DNA from 3 places in the Streptomyces kaniharaensis genome. Region 3 is predicted to be linked to each of the others. Evidence: riboswitches for the same ligand, from Rfam matches in the RefSeq annotation. Region 3 holds a riboswitch; each other region holds the start of a gene.
What was found. A riboswitch is a leader RNA that binds a small molecule or an ion and turns the genes downstream of it on or off. The one in region 3 is predicted to bind cyclic di-AMP.

Region 1 (6,020 bases), 2.2 Mb from region 3:
GGGCCACCTCGTCCGAGGCCGTCGAGGCCGCCGAGGCCGGCTCCGGGGCCGAGGAGGCGGCGGGCCGCCCGGTCGAGAAGCTCGACCGGCCGCTGCCCGAGGGAGTACGCCGGCGCGTGGTCGGCCTGGCGGCGGACGCGCTCGGCGGAATGCCTCCGGGCGAGCTGCCGCAGAGCCTCCGTCAGTACGCGAAGTTCACCCCTGTGCGGCGCGCCAAGTACGCGGCCACCGCGCTGGCCGCGGCGCTGGAGTCGGAGCCGGCCTTCCGGGTGCGGATAGCGGAACGGCTGCGGCTCGGGCAGCCGGACCTGGTGAAGGCGCTGGAGTCGGGCAGCGTCCCCGGCGCCGCCGATCCGATGGACGTCGCGGCCGCCGCCTACCTGGTGCGGTCGGCGGGCTGGAGCCGGCTGGTCGCCGAGGCCGGCGAGGAGGCCGAGCGGGCCGACGCCGAGGGCGCGGCGGCGGAGGCGGCCCGGCTGGCGGAGAAGCTCCAGGCCGAGCTGACCGAGGTGCGTGCGGCCGCGCGGGCGGACCTGGACCGGCAGCGGGCCGAGTCGGAGGACGTCCGCCGGGAGGCCGACGCGCTGCGCCGGAAGATGCGGTCGCTGGAGAGCGACACCCGCCGGGCGCAGGCCGAGACCCGCCGGCTGGCCGGGGAGCTGGAGACGCTGCGGGCGCAGGCGGCGGCCGAGCGCAGCGCCGCCGAGAGCGAGGCGCGGCGGCTGCGGCACCGGGTCTCCGAGCTGGAGAACGCCGCCGAGCAGGGCCGCCGGTCGGCTCGCGAGGGGCGCAGCGTCGAGGACATGCGGCTGCGGCTGCTGCTGGACACCGTGCTGCAGTCGGCGCAGGGGCTCCAGCGGGAGCTGGCGCTGCCGGTGTCGCAGATCCGCCCGGCGGACCTGGTGGAGGCGGTGGTGCCGGGTGCGGCCTCGCCGCACGACGTGGCCCGGCGCGGGCTGGCGGAGGACGATCCGGCGCTGCTGGACCAGCTGCTGGCGATCCCGCAGGTGCACCTGGTGGTGGACGGCTACAACGTGACCAAGACCGGCTATCCGACGCTGCCGCTGGAGCAGCAGCGGATCCGGCTGCTGGGCGGGCTGGCGATGCTGGCCCAGCGCACGCAGGCGGAGGTCACCTGTGTGTTCGACGGGCAGGACCTGGACGTGCCGGTCATCATGGCGCCGCCGCGCGGGGTTCGGGTACGGTTCAGCCGGACCGGCGAGACGGCGGACGAGCTGATCCGCCGCCTGGTGCGGGCCGAGCCGCAGGGCCGCCCGGTGGTGGTGGTCTCCACCGACCGGGAGGTGGCGGAGGGCGTGCGGAAGGCCGGCGCGCGCCCCGTCGCCTCGGTGCTGCTGCTGAATCGGCTGGCCCGGCCCTGACCGGGGGTGACCCCCTTCGGATCGGGATGATGCCTGGTCAGAACCCTTTTCGGGGGGATGGGGGGATCTGGTGAAGTCACTCTGAAGGTGTGAGTTCACGCCTTCGAGGGAGTGGCGGAACGCTTAGATCTTCACTAGGGTCTGGCGTCAAACCTATTTTCCGGATTCTCACTCGATCGGGTGAGGCCGATGGAAGAAGGAGCCCGTCCCTTGGCCTCCCACCGCCGTCCCAAGCAGCCGAGCCGCGCGCGGGTCTCCGTGCTCACCGCTGCCGCTGCGACCGCGGTCGCCCTCTCCGCCCAGGTGGCCGCGCACGCCGCGCCGCAGCCGAACAAGTCGGACGTCAAGGCGCAGATCGACCAGCTCCAGCAGGAGCAGGAGCAGGCGGCGGAGAAGTTCAACGGCGCCAAGGAGCGGGCCGACCAGCTGCGCAAGCAGGCCGACCAGCTGCAGGACCAGGTGGCCCGCGGCCAGGAGCAGATGACCCAGCTTCAGGCCGGCCTCGCGGGCGTGGCGGGCGAGCAGTACCGCACCGGCGGCATCGACCCGTCCGTGCAGCTGATGCTCTCCTCCGACCCGGCCGGCTACCTGGACAAGGCCTCCAGCGTGCAGCAGGCCAGCACCAGCGAGGCCGAGGCGCTCAAGGGCCTGCTGGACCAGCAGCGCCGGCTGGACCAGGAGAAGGCCGAGGCCGCCGCGGTGCTCGCCTCGCTCGACGCCACCACCAAGGACCTGAACCAGGCCAAGGCGGACGTCAACCAGAAGCTCAAGGCGGCGCAGGACCTGCTGAACTCGCTCAGCGCCTCCGAGCGCGCCGCGCTGCGCGCCCAGCAGGCGCAGGACGACCGCGCCTCGCGCGGCAGCGACCGGGTCGACCTCAGCAACCTGCCGCCGGCGAGCGGGTACGCGGCCGTGGCCGTCGCCAAGGCGATGAGCAAGCAGGGCTCGCCGTACGTGTGGGGCGCCACCGGGGAGAACACCTTCGACTGCTCGGGCCTGATGGTCTGGGCGTACGGGAAGGCCGGCGTCTCGCTGCCGCGCACCTCGCAGGAGCAGGGCGACGTCGGCACCCGGGTGCCCTCGCTGGACCAGGCCCAGCCGGGCGACCTCGTCATCTACGGCAGCGACCGGCACCACGTCGGGATGTACATCGGCAACGGCATGGTGGTGCACGCGCCGCACACCGGTGACGTGGTCAAGGTGATGAAGGCCGACGCGATGCCGATCAACACCATCCGCCGGGTCTGACGGCCCGACACCGAGGAGTCGTCGCCCCTGTGATCCGCGCCACCTCTGCACGGGGTGGCGCGTTCGCTTCTGTTCGCGCCGTACCCCAATTGGTGATCGGTGATCAGCTTTGCGTACGGCGGCGATCACCATCGGTCATCTTCACAAATGAACTTGGTTCCTCTACCGCTTTTTTTCTGACAAGGATTTGAACGGATCACGGTTCAGTTACTAGGGTCGTGCCCCGAACCACCGCACTGTCGATCACCCAGCCAGGGTGGCGGCGGTGGTTTCCGTCGAGTTCGTGAAGCAGCGGGGCAGGTCGAAGCGCCTGTCCGACGGGGAGCCCAGTGGTCGGGGGAGCTGTGGAACGGAGCCGGGGAACCACGTTCCTCCGGGGTGAATCGGCGCCAGGTCGGCCGGTGGAACGGCTGTGAGGCGTCGTAGGGCATGCTTCCGGCCCGAACCCGTCAGCTCACCCGGTAGGCGGACCTAGGAAGAAGGAGCCCGCCTTCGTGGCGTCCCATCGTCGTCCCAAGCCCGCCAGCCGCACCCGTGTGTCCATCCTGACCGGTGTCGCCGCTGCAACCGTCGCCCTCTCCGCGCAGTCCGGTGCCCACGCCGACCCGGCGCCGACCAAGGACCAGGTCAAGGAGCAGGTCGACCAGCTCAACGAGCAGGCCGAGGTCGCGACGGAGAAGTTCAACGCCGCCCAGGCCAAGCAGCAGGAGCTGCAGAAGCAGGTCGGCAGCCTGCAGGACCAGGTGGCGCGCCAGCAGGCGCAGGTGACCGACCTGCAGGGCGGACTCGCCGAGATCGCCGGCGAGCAGTACCGCAACGGGGGCATATCCCCGACCGTCCAGCTGATGTTCTCCGCCAGCCCGGACAACTTCCTCAGCCAGGCCGACGCCCTGAACCAGGCCGGCAGCACCCAGAAGGGTCAGCTGAAGGAGCTCCAGGAGCAGCAGCGCAAGCTCGACCAGGACCGCAACGAGGCCCAGGCCAAGCTCGCCGAGCTGGACACCACCACGCAGCAGCTCAAGACCGCCAAGGAGGAGGTCCAGGGCAAGCTCAGGGCCGCCCAGGACCTGCTCAACACCCTGACCGAGCAGGAGCGCCAGGCGCTCCGCGCGGCCGAGGAGAAGGCCGCCGCCGACGCGAAGGCCAAGGCGGACGCCGCCAAGGCCGCCCAGCAGGCCGCCGACCGCGCCTCCCGCGACAGCACCCGCACCGGCCTGGGCTCGCAGCCGAGCTCCTCGCCGAGCTCCTCGCCGGTCGCCAAGCCGGCCCCCGGCAGCTCGCACGGTGCCGCCGCGCTGTCCTACGCCGCCAGCAAGGTCGGCAGCCCGTACGGCTGGGGCGACACCGGCCCGAACTCCTTCGACTGCTCCGGCCTGATGGTCTGGGCGTTCGACCAGGCCGGCGTGTCGCTGCCGCGCACCTCGCAGGAGCAGGCCCACGCCGGCACCCGGATCGGTACGGACCTCTCCCAGGCCCAGCCCGGCGACCTCCTGATCTTCTTCAGCGACGCCCACCACGTCGGCATCTACGCCGGCAACGGCCAGGTGCTGCACGCGCCGAAGCCGGGCGCCTACGTCCGCTACGAGGCGGTCTCGAACATGCCGCTCTCCGCCATCGTGCGCGTCTGATCCCCCTTCAGGCCCTCGCAGGCCCGGTCTTCCACCACGGAAGGCCGGGCCTGCGGCTTTTCCCCGGACTCGGACTGATGTCCGATTAGATGTCAAATATTCGGGTTGGGAAGGGTTTGGACTCGGTTGCCCGGACTCGCTAACGTCTGCCACCGGACTCCCGCTTCCAGGCCGCCCGCTCCGGTGCGGCGGCGGGGCCGTGCCGCAGGATTTGGAGCCGCCGCCGTCATGCCCGTGCACCGCCGTTCCCAACTGCTCGCCCGTGCGCTGGTACTGACCGCGGCCGCCACCACCGCCCTCGGCGTCACCGCCGGCGGCAGCGCCCACGGCGCCCCCGTGCCGGACGCGCCGAACCGCGGCGACGTCAAGGCGCAGGTCGAGCAGCTGTACAACGAGGCCGAGCAGGCGTCGGAGAAGTACAACGCCGCCCAGGAGGCCCAGCAGCGGCTCCAGGGCGAGACCACCATCCTCCAGGGCGAGATGGCCGTCGCCCAGGACCAGCTCAACCAGCTGCGCGGCGACCTCGCCACGGTGGCCGGCGCCGAGTACCGCGGCGGCGGCATGACCCGGGCCGTCCAGCTGATGCTCGCCACCGACCCGGACGGGTACCTCACCCGGGCCCGCACCCTCGACCAGGCCGCCGAGCGGCAGAACGACACGCTGCACGAGCTGGTCACCCGCCAGCGCCGGCTCGACCAGCGCCGCGCCGAGACCACCGGCAAGCTCGCCGAGCTCGACCAGGCCCGGCGCTCGCTCGCCGACAGCAAGGAGCAGATCCAGCAGCGGCTCGCCAAGGCCCAGAAGCTGCTCAACGGCCTGGGTGCCACCGAGCGGACCCGGATGGCCGCGCAGGACGCCCACGAGGCCGAGCAGCGCGCCACCCGGGGCACCGACCGGCTGGACCTCGGCACCGTCCCGCCGGCCTCCGACCGCGGCGCGGCGGCGCTGGCGGCCGCCGTGAGGATGATCGGATCCCCGTACGTCTACGGATCCGCCGGGCCCCGCACGTTCGACTGCTCCGGTCTGATGTACTACAGCTGGCGGCAGGCGGGAGTGACCCTGCCGCGCACCTCGCAGGCCCAGGCATACGCCGGCCAGCGGGTCAGCCTCTCCGAAGCGCGACCGGGAGACCTCGTGATCTTCTACCGGGACATGCACCACGTCGGCATGTACGCCGGCGGCGGGGTGATCGTGCACGCCCCCTACCCGGGCGCCAAGGTCCGCTACGAGAGCGTCAACGCGATGCCGGTCGCCGGGGTGGTCCGGCTCTGAGCCCGACCCCGGCCGCGATACGGTCCTGCGTCCTCTCCCGCCGCGGCGCGCTGCTGCTCGCGGCCGGCGGGCTGGTCCAGCTGTCCCTGCCGCCCGCCGCCCCCGCGGCGCCCGCCCGGGGCCGCGCGGCGGCGGAAGGGCGCGCCGAGGTGGCGGCGCTGCTGGACGAACGGGCACGGGCCCTGCCCGGCGCGTCCGGGCTGCCGCTCGCCGAGGCCGGCTACCGCAATCTGCTGCTCGCCGCGGACGGCGGTCCGGACCGGCTGACCGTCGCGGCCGACCTGGCCGTCCGGGTCGCCGGGTACGACGAATACCCCACGGTGTACCCGCGCCGCCTCGCGCTGGCACGGGCCGGCGACGGCTGGCGGGTCGAACGGGAGGAGAGCGCGAGCGGGCCCCCGGCGCTCTGGGACCTCGGCACCGGTCGGTCCGCGCAGGGCGCGCACTGCCTGGTGCTGGGCCTGGCCGACGGTCCCGACCCGGCCGGCCT
Region 2 (6,020 bases), 1.9 Mb from region 3:
TGGACTTCGAGATCCGCAAGGACCGGACGGCCCAGGGGCCTGTGAAGCTGCGCCGGGAACGGGAGGCATACTCCCGGCTCATGCAGCAGGGCTACACGAACACCGAGGCGTGCCGGATCGTCGGCATCGCCCGCCGGACCGGCCAGAAGTGGCGTCACGGCCGCGGAGCCGAGCAGCGGCAGAAGGCGGCACCACCGATTCGCATGGTGGTGCCGCCTTCCGGTGTCTCCCGGTATCTGAGCGAGGACGAGCGGATCCACATCGCCGACCGGCTGCGGGAGAAGGCCACCGTGCGGGCCATCGCCGCGGAGCTGGGCCGCAGTCCGTCCACCATCAGCCGGGAGATCCGCCGCAACCGCACCGAGGGCACTCGCGGGCAGTGGCACTACCGTCCGCACGCCGCCCAGGCCAGGGCGGACGCTCGCCGACCCCGCCCCAAGGCCCGCAAGATCACCGAGAACCCCGAGCTGCACGCCGCCGTCCAGGCGATGCTGGACGAGCAGTGGAGCCCGGAGCAGATCTGCCACGCTCTACGTCGACAGTTCCCCGACCGGCCGGAGATGCACGTGGTCCACGAGACCGTCTACCAGGCGCTCTACGTCCAGGGCCGCGGCGAGCTGCGGCGCGAGCTCGCCGGTGCCCTGCGCTCAGGCCGGGCCCGCCGCAGGCCCCAGCGGCAGGCCAACTGCCGGCGTTCCCGCTTCACCGACCCGATGGTCATGATCAGCGAGCGCCCCGCCGAGGCCGAGGACTGGGCCGTCCCCGGCCACTGGGAGGGCGATCTGATCCTCGGCAAGGAGCACAAGTCCGCGATCGGCACCCTGGTCGAGCGTTCGACCCGCTACGTGATGCTGCTGCACCTGCCCGGCGACCACACCGCCGAGACCGTCCGCGACGCCCTAGTGGCCACCGCCCGGACACTCCCGGTCCAGCTGAAGCGGTCCCTGACCTGGGACCAGGGCAGCGAGATGGCCAGGCACGCGGAGTTCAGCCTGGCCACCGACATCCCGGTCTACTTCTGCGACCCGGCCAGTCCCTGGCAGCGCGGCTCCAACGAGAACACGAACGGCCTGCTGCGGCAGTACTTCCCCAAGGGCACCGACCTGTCGGTCCACACGCCCGAGCACCTGGCCGCCGTCGCCGACCAGCTCAACCGCCGCCCACGCAAAACGCTCGGCTGGGAAACCCCAGCCGAGCGTCTGGCTAAACTCCTCGCGGCCTAGACAACCGACCACGTGTTGCAACGACCACTAGAAACCGCCGGTTGCTCTCCAGGCCCTTCGCCGTGTCCGGTCGGGTTGCCGGCTCAGCCCTCCTGGACCGGCGGGCGGTCGGCGGTGAGCCGCTGGCTGTCGGCGGCGTCGCCGGTACGGGCCTCGGTACGGCGGCCGCGGGCCAGGTAGTCGCGCAGGACCAGTTCGACGGCGTCCTGCGGGTTCTTGGTACCGGAGAGCATCATCGCGTCGATCGCGAGGTTCGCGTCGAGCGTGACGGTGACCAGGGCCATGGTGACTCCTCCTCGGGTGCAGAGCAGCAGCATGCCCGTCGGGCGGAGGTTTGACCACGCGGATAGGCCGAAGCCCCGGGGAGGAGCGACCAGCCCTCTCCCCGGGGCGACCGCTAGCAGACGACAGCTGACAGATAACAGATTTCAACATCTGTTATCTGTCAGCTGTTCGCTGTCATCTGTTAGCCGTCCCTGGCGACCGGTGACCCGTCACCGTCGCCGGTCACCTCGCCCGTGACCACGGCTCCCGCCGACTGTCCTCAGACGCGGCCGGCGAAGTCCGGCGCGAAGTTGGCGATGGTCTGCATCCGCACGCCCGCGCTCGGGTTGGCGGCCTCGACGTACTTGCCGCCGCCGACGTAGATCGCGACGTGGTAGACGCCGGAGTCCTTGCCGTTGTTGGACCAGAACAGCAGGTCACCCGGCTGCAGGCTGTCCAGCGAGACGTGGGTGCTGGCGGCGGCCTGGTCGGCGGCGACGCGCGGGATGTTGACGCCCGCGGCGCGCAGCGCGGCCTGGGTCAGGCCGGAGCAGTCCCAACCACCGTTGCCGGTGCCGCCGTAGACGTAGGCCTGGCCGACCTTCGACTCGGCGAAGGCGACCGCGGCGGCCATGCTGCCGGCGGCGGCCGGAGCCGCGGCCTGCACCTGCGCCTGGGTGGGGGCGGCGGACTTCGCGGCGATGGTCTGGACCTGCGCGGCCGGCTTGGCGGCGGTGGCAGTGGCGGTCTGGCCGGACTGCGAGGAGCGGTTGAACCAGTTGAAGCTCTGGCCGGCGTGGCCGTCCGTGGAGCTCTGGGCGGAGTCGGCGAGGTGCAGACGCTGGCCCGGGTAGATGCGGTCCGCGCCCTCGGTCATGGTGCTGCGGTTGAGGTCGTAGAGCTTCTGCCAGCCGCCCTGGACGTGGTGCTTGTCGGCGATCGCGGACAGCCAGTCGCCGGCGACGACGGTGTAGTCCTGGGCCTGGGCGCTCTGGCTCTTGCCCTGCCAGCTCTGCGACCCGGTGCCCTTGGCCGCGTCGGCGGACGCCTGGGCCTGGGCGGGGGCCTGAGCCGGGGTCTGGGCCTTGGCCGGGGCGGCGGCCGGCTTGGCGGCCGGGGCGGGGGTCTGCGCGGCCGGCTTGGCGGCGGCGGCGGAGGTGTTGACGGCGGCCGGGGCGCCGCCCTTGGTCAGGCCGGCCTGGATGGAGCACACCGGCCAGGCGCCGGGGCCCTGCACGGCGAGCACCTTCTCGGCGATCGCGATCTGCTGGTCCTTGGTGGCCAGGTCGGCGCGCGGGGCGAACGAGGTGCCACCGAACGCGGCCCAGGTGCTGTTGGTGAACTGCAGGCCGCCGTAGAAGCCGTTGCCGGTGTTGATGCTCCAGTTGCCGCTGCTCTCGCACTGGGCGACCTTGTCCCAGGTGGCGACGGTGGCGGCGGAGGCGGTGCCGGAGGTGAGGCAGGGGATCGTGAGACCGATGCCTGCGACGCCGAGGGCGGCGATCGCGCGGCGGGCGCGGTTGGACAGGCGAGTGCCGTTGGTGGGCAGCATGAAGACGCGGTCCTCTCCCACGCCTGCGAGGTGAGCTGTCGGATTCGGGCCGGAGTTGCCCGGCCGCGCGTGGGCGCGGCTTCACCCCTAGCCCTGGACCGTTCCGAGGAATGGTCCGGGGCGACTTACCTGTGGGTCCCCCGCTCCTGCCGTGGTGCGTTTTCGCGCTGCCAGTGCACCCGACGGCAGGACTCGGCGTTGCGGATGAACTGGGTCCGTGTGGTCACGAACGGGGAGCACGTTAAGCAGACTTAAGTTCAAACTGCAAATAGCTGTGACGCGCATCACCGATTGGTGGGAAGTGCCAAAACTGCCGCTCATCATGATCGGAAATGATCGTCTTTCGGGAATCTGCCTGTGGATGCGCACAACTGTCTGTGCTTCAGGAGATGGGTGACGGCGCGTCGAGTCGCGCTCCGGCGTGCGCGCCCGGGAGGCGTCGCGGCGGCGATTCGCCCGCTCCCGTTGTCGAAGAACATCCATGGGCAAACATCGACAGAACGGACATCTAGCGCATTAAGCTCTTAACTCCCGTACGCCGCAAGCCGAAAGGGCCCGGAACGCCACCGTTCCGGGCCCTTTCGGGCTGTGCGTGGGCCTGCTACTCGCCGGCAGTCTCCTCGGCGCCCTGAGCGGCCTCAGCGGCCGCCTCGGCCTCAGCGGCCGCCTCGGCCTCGGCGGCAGCCGCCGCCTCGGCCTCCGCCAGCGCGGCCAGCGCCTCGGGCGACGGGGCCGGCAGCGCGGCGAGGTACGTGGACGCGATCAGCTGGCCCACCGTCGGGTATGCGCCCAGCGGCGCGGCGGACGGGCAGCCGGTCTCCTCGGCGGCCGCGGCGAGCAGCTCGGCGTCCGCCTCTGGGCCGATCACCAGCGGGGCCAGCGCGGGACGCTCCGAGCCGGTCTCCTTGAGGTGCGCGACGGCCGCGGCCACCGAGCCGGGCACGTCGAGCGCGGCGGCGACGACCGGGACGGCCAGCCGGGCGGCCAGCAGCACGCCGGTGATCCCGGCCGCGGCGGCGGCGTCCTCGCCGCCGACGGTGGTCAGCACGACGCCGTCCGCGGCGGTCGCGATGGCGAACAGCCGGGCACGGTCGGCGCGGGCCAGCCCGGCCTCGGACAGGCGCACGTGGACGGCCTCGGCGAGCAGGCGGGTGCGGGCCCAGCGCATCGGTGACCTGGGCGCCGGCCTCGGCGGCGAGCGCGTGAAGCTCGGTCAGGAAGCCGTGCGGGCCGGGTACCAGCGGTACCAGGATCGGCGCGGGCAGGCCGGCCTCGGCGGCCTCGGCCAGCAGCTCGGCGACGGTGTGCTCGTGGCCGCCCTCGTCCTCGTCCGCGTCGCCGGGGAGGTAACCCGCCGCGGTCTGCACGCCGTTCTGCTCACTGCGGACGATCGACAGCAGCTCCTCGACGACCGAGCGGGACTCGGGCCCCGCGGTCGCGGGTACGGCGAGCACCAGGGCCGGGGAACCGGCCGGGATCTCAGGGCGCTCGGGGCGGCGATGGCGCCCCCGCGCACGGGAGCCTGGAGTGCGGACGGGCAATGGCGCGCCCGGAATGGCTGCGGTGCTCATGGCGGAGATCGTAGGACATCGGCCCGTCAGGGCTGCAGTCGGCTGCCGTGCCGGTTTCGCGCGAGCGTGGTGTGCGCGCCGGGCGAGGGGGCCGTACGCACGGGATGATTCACTGCATTCCGGGCATACCTGCCCCAACCCCCGCGCGCCCACCGGTATCTCCTGAAGACGTACCCGGCGAGGGGTTGCGTTGCACCGGCGGCGCGTGAGATGTCTCACAGTCCGAGGCTGAACTGACGGAGCGTCACGAGAGTGCGACTCCCGGCTCTCGAAGATCAACATTCAGCGGGGAGCCGCTCACGGCGGGTCATCGGGAGCCTGCCGATTCAGTCTGCTATGTCCCTTTACGTGTCGTCGGGGAAGGGTCCGTGAAGAGTTCGGGCCGGGTATTGAAAGGCCTCGTGCACCTGCAATGTCTCGTGCTGATGCACGTGCACAGCAGCTATCATCGCGTCAAGTGAGGCGTTGTGCCGGGCTGGTACGGGGCCGGCCCGTTTGTTCGGCGGCTGCCGGGGGCGCCGCGCTGGACCGCAACTCCGGGGCTCTTCGGGAGACTTCTATGCACGACTCGCAGGACACGCACGGCTCGTACGGTTCGTATGGCGAGCACGGCGCGTACAACGGGATGGCCGCAGCCGATCTGACGGGAGTGGTCTGGCAGAAGAGCCTGCACAGCAACTCCCAGGGGAACTGCGTCGAGTTCGCCGCCCTGCCGGGGGGCGACGTGGCGATGCGCAACTCGCGCTTCCCGGACGGTCCGGCGCTCATCTACACCCGGGCCGAGATCGCCGCCATGCTGCTGGGGGTCAAGGACGGGGAGTTCGACCACCTGGCCGTCTGACCGGCCTTCGCTCCGCCATCGGGGGGCCGTCGTGGGTGCCGACACCGCGACGGCCTTTGTCTTTCGGGCTTTCGGGCCCGGTCCTCGGGGCCGGCCTTTCGGGGGTGAGCCGGGGCTGAGGAATGCCCACCGGGGAGTGCCAGGGTCGCAGAGGAGTGCCGGGCCGCCGGGCCCAGGGGGCCTCCCGGGGTCTCCCTCCGCGCGGATGCGCTCGCCCGGTGCTAGGCGGAACGCCGGTGCCGGCCGCCGAGTTCGGGGATCGCCGCCTCCGGTTCGGCCTCGAACAGTGCCCAGACCACCTTGCCGCCGCCCAGCGGGTGCCAGCCCCAGGAGCGGCTGAACGAGTCCACCAGGTGCAGCCCGCGGCCCGATTCGGCCACGAAGTCGGCCTCCCGGGCGACCGGGCCGATGCTGCTCGGGTCGCTGACCGCGCAGACGATCTGGGGCGCACGGTGCACGAGGCTTATTCGGATCGGTAGCCGGCCGTCCGCGCTCGCGTGTGTGGGAAAGTCGTACTCGCCCAGGGCGCCGCCCGACGGGTCGGGCCGTGCGCCGATCGCATGCCGCAG
Region 3 (6,020 bases):
GCCTGCGCCTTGACGTACTCCGGGTCCTGCCAGCGGGCCTTCTCCCGGCGCAGCTGCTCGACCTGCTGCCGGGCATGCTCGGCCTTCGCCCGCTGGGCGGAGATCTCGGCGCGCTGGGAGATGAACTGCCGCGTCGGGTAGGCGAGGATCGCCACGAGCGAGCAGAGCACCAGGACGAGGACGGTCGCCCGGCTCGTGAAGCGAGGCCGGGCCGCCAAGCCCGGGATCCTCCAGCCTGCCATCTCCCGTTCCCCTCCTGGTCGCGACGGTGCCCCGCCGTCCACCCTACGGGGTGAACGGCGGGGCACCGGTCAGGCGTGCGCTCAGCCCTCGTGCTTGAAGCGCGGGAAGGCGCCGCGGCCGGCGTACTCGGCGGCGTCGTCGAGGATCTCCTCGATGCGCAGCAGCTGGTTGTACTTGGCGACGCGCTCGGAGCGGGCCGGGGCACCGGTCTTGATCTGGCCGCAGTTGGTGGCGACGGCCAGGTCGGCGATGGTGACGTCCTCGGTCTCGCCGGAGCGGTGCGACATCATGCAGCGGTAGCCGTTGCGCTGGGCCAGCTCGACGGCGTCCAGGGTCTCGGTCAGCGAGCCGATCTGGTTCACCTTGACGAGCAGGGCGTTGGCGGTGCCGGTCTCGATGCCCTTGGCCAGGCGGGCCGGGTTGGTGACGAACAGGTCGTCGCCGACCAGCTGGACCTTGTCGCCCAGCTTGTCGGTCATGGCCTTCCAGCCGTCCCAGTCCGACTCGTCCAGCGGGTCCTCGATGGAGACCAGCGGGTAGGCGGCGACCAGCTCGGCGTAGTACTCGATGAGCTCGGCGGCGGAGAGGGCCTTGCCCTCGAACTGGTAGGCGCCGTCCTTGTAGAACTCGGAGGAGGCGACGTCCAGGGCCAGCGCGACGTCCTGGCCGGGCACGTAGCCGGCCTTCTGGATGGCCTCGACGATGAGGTCGAGGGCCTCGCGGTTGCTGTCCAGGTTCGGCGCGAAGCCGCCCTCGTCGCCGAGGCCGGTGGACAGGCCGCGCTCCTTCAGCACGCCCTTGAGGGTGTGGTAGACCTCGACGCCCCAGCGGACGGCCTCGGAGAAGGACTCCGCGCCGATCGGGGCGATCATGAACTCCTGGATGTCGACGTTGGAGTCCGCGTGCGACCCGCCGTTGAGGATGTTCATCATCGGAACGGGCAGGACGTGCGCGTTCGGGCCGCCCAGGTAGCGGAACAGCGGCAGGTCGCTGGCCTCGGAGGCGGCGTGCGCGACGGCCAGCGAGACACCCAGGATGGCGTTGGCGCCGAGCGAGGACTTGTCCGGGGTGGCGTCCAAGTCGAGCATGGCCTGGTCGATCAGGCGCTGCTCGGTGGCGTCATAGCCGACCAGCTCCGGGCCGATCTGCTCGATGACGGCCAGGACGGCCTTCTCCACGCCCTTGCCGAAGTAGCGGTTCTTGTCACCGTCGCGGAGCTCCAGCGCCTCGAAGGCGCCGGTGGAGGCACCCGACGGGACAGCGGCACGACCGGTGCTGCCGTCGTCGAGGCCGACCTCGACCTCGACCGTGGGGTTGCCACGCGAGTCGAGAATCTCACGGGCTACGACGACATCGATGGACGGCACGAGGCATCTCCTTGCGGAAGCAGGGGTCCGGCTGACGGTGGTGCTGTCGGCGGGACGATTGCGGAGTCGTTACGACCAGAGCCTAACCGCACGGGCTCCCGGGGCCACGTTGACCTGGGTCCCGTCTCACCGTGTGGCCCGACTACCCACCGGTAGTTCACCTGGTTGCCCCAACAAAGGGGGCGAACGCGGACGAAGGGGGCCGGAGCCGCCGCCCCCCTTCGTCCGGTGCCCCCAGATCAGCCGAGGTCAGCCGAGGTGCAGGACCTGGCCGGGGAGGATCAGGTTCGGGTCGCCGCCGACGGTGCCGCGGTTGCCGTCGTACAGCGCGTGCCAGCCGCCGGACACGCCCTGGGCGGCGGCGATGCTCGACAGCGTGTCACCGGCGTGCACGGTGTAGTCGTGGCCGCCCTGCGGCGCGGCCGGGGCGTGGTGGGTGGCGGCGGGAGCCGACTGGGCCGGGGCGGACGGCGCGTACTGGGTCGCGGCCTGGCCGGCGTACTGCTGGTAGACGCTCTGGTGGCTGGTCCAGTACCAGGCGCCGTTGTTCTGGTACCAGTACACCTTCGCGTCGGCGTCCCAGCCGGCCTTGCCGGAGAAGCCCGGGGCCTGGGGTTGGGCCTGCTGCTGGGGCTGGGCCTGCTGGGCGTGCTGATGGGCGTGCGGCTGGGCGGCCTGCTGCTGCACGGGCTTCTGAGCCGGCTTCGGCTGGGCGGGCTTCGCGGCGGGCTGCTGGGCATGCTGCTGGGCGGCGGGCTTGGCGTCCGAGGAGGAGTCGACGACGGCCGGAGCGCCGCCCTTCGACAGGCCGGCCTTCTTCGAGCAGACCGGCCAGGCGCCCGGGCCCTGCGAGGCCAGGACCTTCTCGGCCACCGAGATCTGCTGGGACTTGCTGGCCTGGTTGGCCTGCGGCGCGTACGCGGTGCCGCCGTACGCCTTCCAGGTGCTGGAGGTGAACTGCAGGCCGCCGTAGAAGCCGTTGCCGGTGTTGATGCTCCAGTCGCCGCCGCTCTCGCACTGGGCGACGGAGTCCCAGCCGGAGGCCGGGGCGGCGGAGGCGCCGGTGGCGGTGAGGATCGGCAGTGCGAGTCCGACGCCTGCCACACCTGCGACGGCGATGGCCTTCTCGGCCTGGGTGCGACGACGGTGACGGCCAGTTCCAACGAACAGCATGAAGAGGTCCCTCTCCGCACGCCTGCGAGGTGAGCTGTCGGGTTCGGACCGGGAGGTGGCCCGGCCGCCGTCAGCGGAAACGATTCCGCATGGGCGGCTTCACCCCAAGCCGTCGAGGAACGGCAAAAATCCTGGTTCCCCCGTCCCTGCCCAGGGTCTGGTCGGTTTCCCGTGACGCGGCGGGCAGGACTCGGCGTTCCGCGTACGAGGGTCCGCAGCTGCGAACTCCAGGGAGAGTAGACCGATCCTCAGACAAATCACAAGCTCATATCGTCGACATCACACCGGAATTACGTCGCGTGTTCAATCACCGGTCAACGGCAGATGTTTGTCCGGATTGATGGGTGTTCATGCTGGCGCCCGAGGTGCATGAGCGACGTGTCGTCAGCTGGTCGAGGCGCCGAGAACGGCATGCGGGGAGCGGCTCTCCGGACTGAATTCGACCGGAAGTTCACGCAGTCCGCGCATGATCAGACCGCCGCGCCAGCGCAGATTCTCCGGGGTTTCCGCCAGCCGCAGATCGGGCAGGCGGGAAAGCAGCGTGGCCAGCGCGCTGCGTCCTTCGAGCCGGGCCAGCGGCGCGCCGATGCAGTAGTGGATCCCGTGCCCGAAGCCCAGGTGCGGGTTGTCCGTCCGGGCCAGGTCCAGGGTGTTCTCGTCCGCGAACCGGGCCGGATCCCGGTCCGCCGCGGCGAGCACCACCAGCACCGGGTCGCCGACCGGGATGTCCACCCCGCCGATGGCCAGCGGCCGGGTCGCGAACCGCCACGTCGCCAGCTCCACCGGCCCGTCGTAGCGCAGGAGTTCCTCGATCCCGGTCTCCAGCAGCGCGGTCTCGCCACGGGCCACCGACTCCTGCAGCAACGCCCGCTGTCCGGGATTGCGCAGCAGCGCGTACGTGCCGTTGCCGATCAGGTTGACGGTCGTCTCGAAACCCGCGAAGAGGAGGATGAACGCCATCGCGGCGGCCTCGTTCTCGGTCAGGTGCTCGCCGTGGTCGCTCGCCCGGATCAGGCCCGAGATCAGGTCGTCCCCGAGCTCCAACCGCTTGCGGTGGATCAGCTCCAGCAGATACGCCCGCATCCGCTTCACCGCCCGCCCCACGCCGCCGCGTTGGCCGCTGCCGTGGCCCGGCTTCGTGTGTCTCAGCATCATGCCGGCCCAGTCGCGGAAGTCGTCCTGGTCCTCGGCCGGCACGCCCAGCATGTCGCAGATCGCGTAGATGGGGAGCGGGAACGCGAACTCGTGGATCAGGTCCGCCGAGCCGCGCTGCGCGAAGCCGTCGATCAGGCGGTCGGTGAGCTGCTGCACCCGCGGCTCGAACTCGGCCACCCGGCGCGGCGTGAACGCCTTCGACACCAGGCGGCGCAGCCGGGTGTGGTCCGGCGGGTCGATGTTCAGCAGATGCGTCATCAGGTCCGCCTGCCGCTCGCCCGGGATGCCCACCCGGCCGGTGCGGTGCGCCTGCTCGCTGTGGTGCGCCGGGTTCTTCGACAGCCGGCTGTCCGCCAGCGCCTGGCGCGCGTCCGCGTACCTCGTCACCAGCCAGGCCTCCACCCCGCTCGGCAGCGTGGTGCGGTGCACCGGGGCGTGCTCGCGCAGCCAGGCGTAGGCCGGGTACGGATCGGCGGCGAACTCCCACGTGAAGAGCGGCGGGCGGGCGTCATCGGGCTGAACTGGCATGGTTCGACCGTATCCGGTGGATCAGGGTGGGCCCGGCCGGTGACGGACCGTGACCGGTTCGTCCACGGCCGGCGCAGGGTCGATCAACACCCCGCGAACGCTCCGTGCACGGCCTGTGGACGGCCTGTAGACGGGTCTTGGACAGCTCTTGGCCGTGCGGCGGGCGTGAGTCTGGTCACCTGAGGGGTAATCCCTGTTGCGGAGGGTCAGGACGTGCCTACGATCCTCGGCAGAAAATCGTGGGCGCCGGTGCGGTGCCGCCCACAGGGAGGAGCGGACCAATGAAGGTCAGCGGGGCAGTCGTCGTCATCGCGGTACTCGACGGCGGGTCGGGGGCCGACCTCGCCCGCCGGTTCACCGCGGCCGGCGCCGCCGGCATGCTGATCGCCGACCAGCGGGCCGCCGTCGCCGAGGACCTCGCCGCGGAGCTCGACCGGCCCGGCTGCCCCGTCGTCGGCGTCGGCGGGGACATCCGCCGCCCCAGCGACGTCGCCGCGCTCGTGGACACCGCCGAGAAGCACCTCGGACCGATCGACCTGTTCTGCGTCGCGGGCCCGGACGGCGAGCGGATCATCTCCCTCGCCGACCTGCCCGACCACCTCGACCTGGAGCGCCTCGCCGAACTCGTCGCCCTCGTCGGCGAGGCGATCGGCGAGGTCGTCCCGCCGCAGCGGCGCCGCGAACCGGACACCGCGACGGCGGCGTGAGCCCGCCGCCTACTCCGGCTTGAGCCCTTCTGCCGCGCGCACCGCGTCCCGGTAGCCGCGCGCGGCGGCCCGCAGCGCCGCGTCCACGTCCACCCCGGCGTCGTGCGCCCGCTGCGCCACCGCCAGCAGCAACCTGCCCGCGGACTCCGCCGTGAGCTCCGCGGGCAGCTCGTACGGCTCGTCCGGCACCCCCGCGAACCCGGCCCGGCGCACCCGCGACACCAGCTTCGCCGCGTACGCCAGCGACGGCAGCCCGGCCGGCACGCCGTCCAGCACCGACTCCCGGTCCGCCTTCTCGGCCGCCTTCAGCTGCTCCCAGTTCGCCTCCACCTCGGCGGCGCCCCGGGCCTCGACGTCCCCGAACACGTGCGGGTGCCGGTACATCAGCTTCTCGACGATGTCGCCCGCCACGTCGTCGATCGAGAACGCGTCGGTCGGGTGCTCCTCGGCGATCCGGGAGTGGAAGAACACCTGGAGCAGCACATCGCCCAGCTCCTCGCGCAGCGTCTCCCGATCCCCCTCCTCGATCGCCTCGACCAGCTCGTACGCCTCCTCCACCAGGTACTTCACCAGGCTCGCGTGCGTCTGCTCGGCGTCCCACGGGCAGCCGCCCGGCGAGCGCAGCCGGTCCATCACCGACACCAGGTCCAGCAGGCGCGCCCCGGGCAGGTCGTACGAACCCGGCAGCACCTCGATCTCCGGCACCTCGCCCGCGTGCTCCACCGCCAGCCGCGCCAGCGCCACCGTCAGCCCCGGATCCCCGTCCGGACTGCCCAGCCACACCGTCGGCCCCGCCGCCGCCGGCTGCTCCGTCAGCAGACGCGCCAGAGCCGGCGCCGACTCGGCC

Region 1: linked by a shared signal. The riboswitch ahead of F7Q99_RS06210 (NlpC/P60 family protein) and the one ahead of F7Q99_RS43170 (transglycosylase family protein) in region 3 are both predicted to bind cyclic di-AMP.
Region 2: linked by a shared signal. The riboswitch ahead of F7Q99_RS43230 (transglycosylase family protein) and the one ahead of F7Q99_RS43170 (transglycosylase family protein) in region 3 are both predicted to bind cyclic di-AMP.

What each region holds. Positions count from the first base shown of each region.
Region 1 covers NZ_WBOF01000001.1:1,357,932-1,363,951, reverse strand. The annotation lists gene F7Q99_RS06220 (NYN domain-containing protein) at 93-1,382, shown strand; gene F7Q99_RS06215 (C40 family peptidase) at 1,593-2,630, shown strand; cyclic di-AMP (ydaO/yuaA leader) riboswitch at 2,961-3,114, shown strand; gene F7Q99_RS06210 (NlpC/P60 family protein) at 3,125-4,258, shown strand; gene F7Q99_RS06205 (C40 family peptidase) at 4,487-5,530, shown strand; gene F7Q99_RS06200 (hypothetical protein) at 5,680-6,020, shown strand, end outside.
Region 2 covers NZ_WBOF01000001.1:5,421,788-5,427,807, forward strand. The annotation lists gene F7Q99_RS24240 (IS30 family transposase) at 81-1,223, shown strand; gene F7Q99_RS24245 (hypothetical protein) at 1,307-1,507, opposite strand; gene F7Q99_RS43230 (transglycosylase family protein) at 1,768-3,060, opposite strand; cyclic di-AMP (ydaO/yuaA leader) riboswitch at 3,047-3,208, opposite strand; partial or broken gene F7Q99_RS24255 (hypothetical protein) at 3,746-4,610, opposite strand; gene F7Q99_RS24260 (DUF397 domain-containing protein) at 5,170-5,451, shown strand; gene F7Q99_RS24265 (ATP-binding protein) at 5,673-6,020, opposite strand, start outside.
Region 3 covers NZ_WBOF01000001.1:3,521,894-3,527,913, reverse strand. The annotation lists gene F7Q99_RS16150 (FtsB family cell division protein) at 1-218, opposite strand, end outside; gene eno (phosphopyruvate hydratase) at 324-1,610, opposite strand; gene F7Q99_RS43170 (transglycosylase family protein) at 1,860-2,783, opposite strand; cyclic di-AMP (ydaO/yuaA leader) riboswitch at 2,789-2,956, opposite strand; gene F7Q99_RS16135 (cytochrome P450 family protein) at 3,168-4,466, opposite strand; gene F7Q99_RS16130 (SDR family NAD(P)-dependent oxidoreductase) at 4,748-5,173, shown strand; gene F7Q99_RS16125 (MazG family protein) at 5,183-6,020, opposite strand, start outside.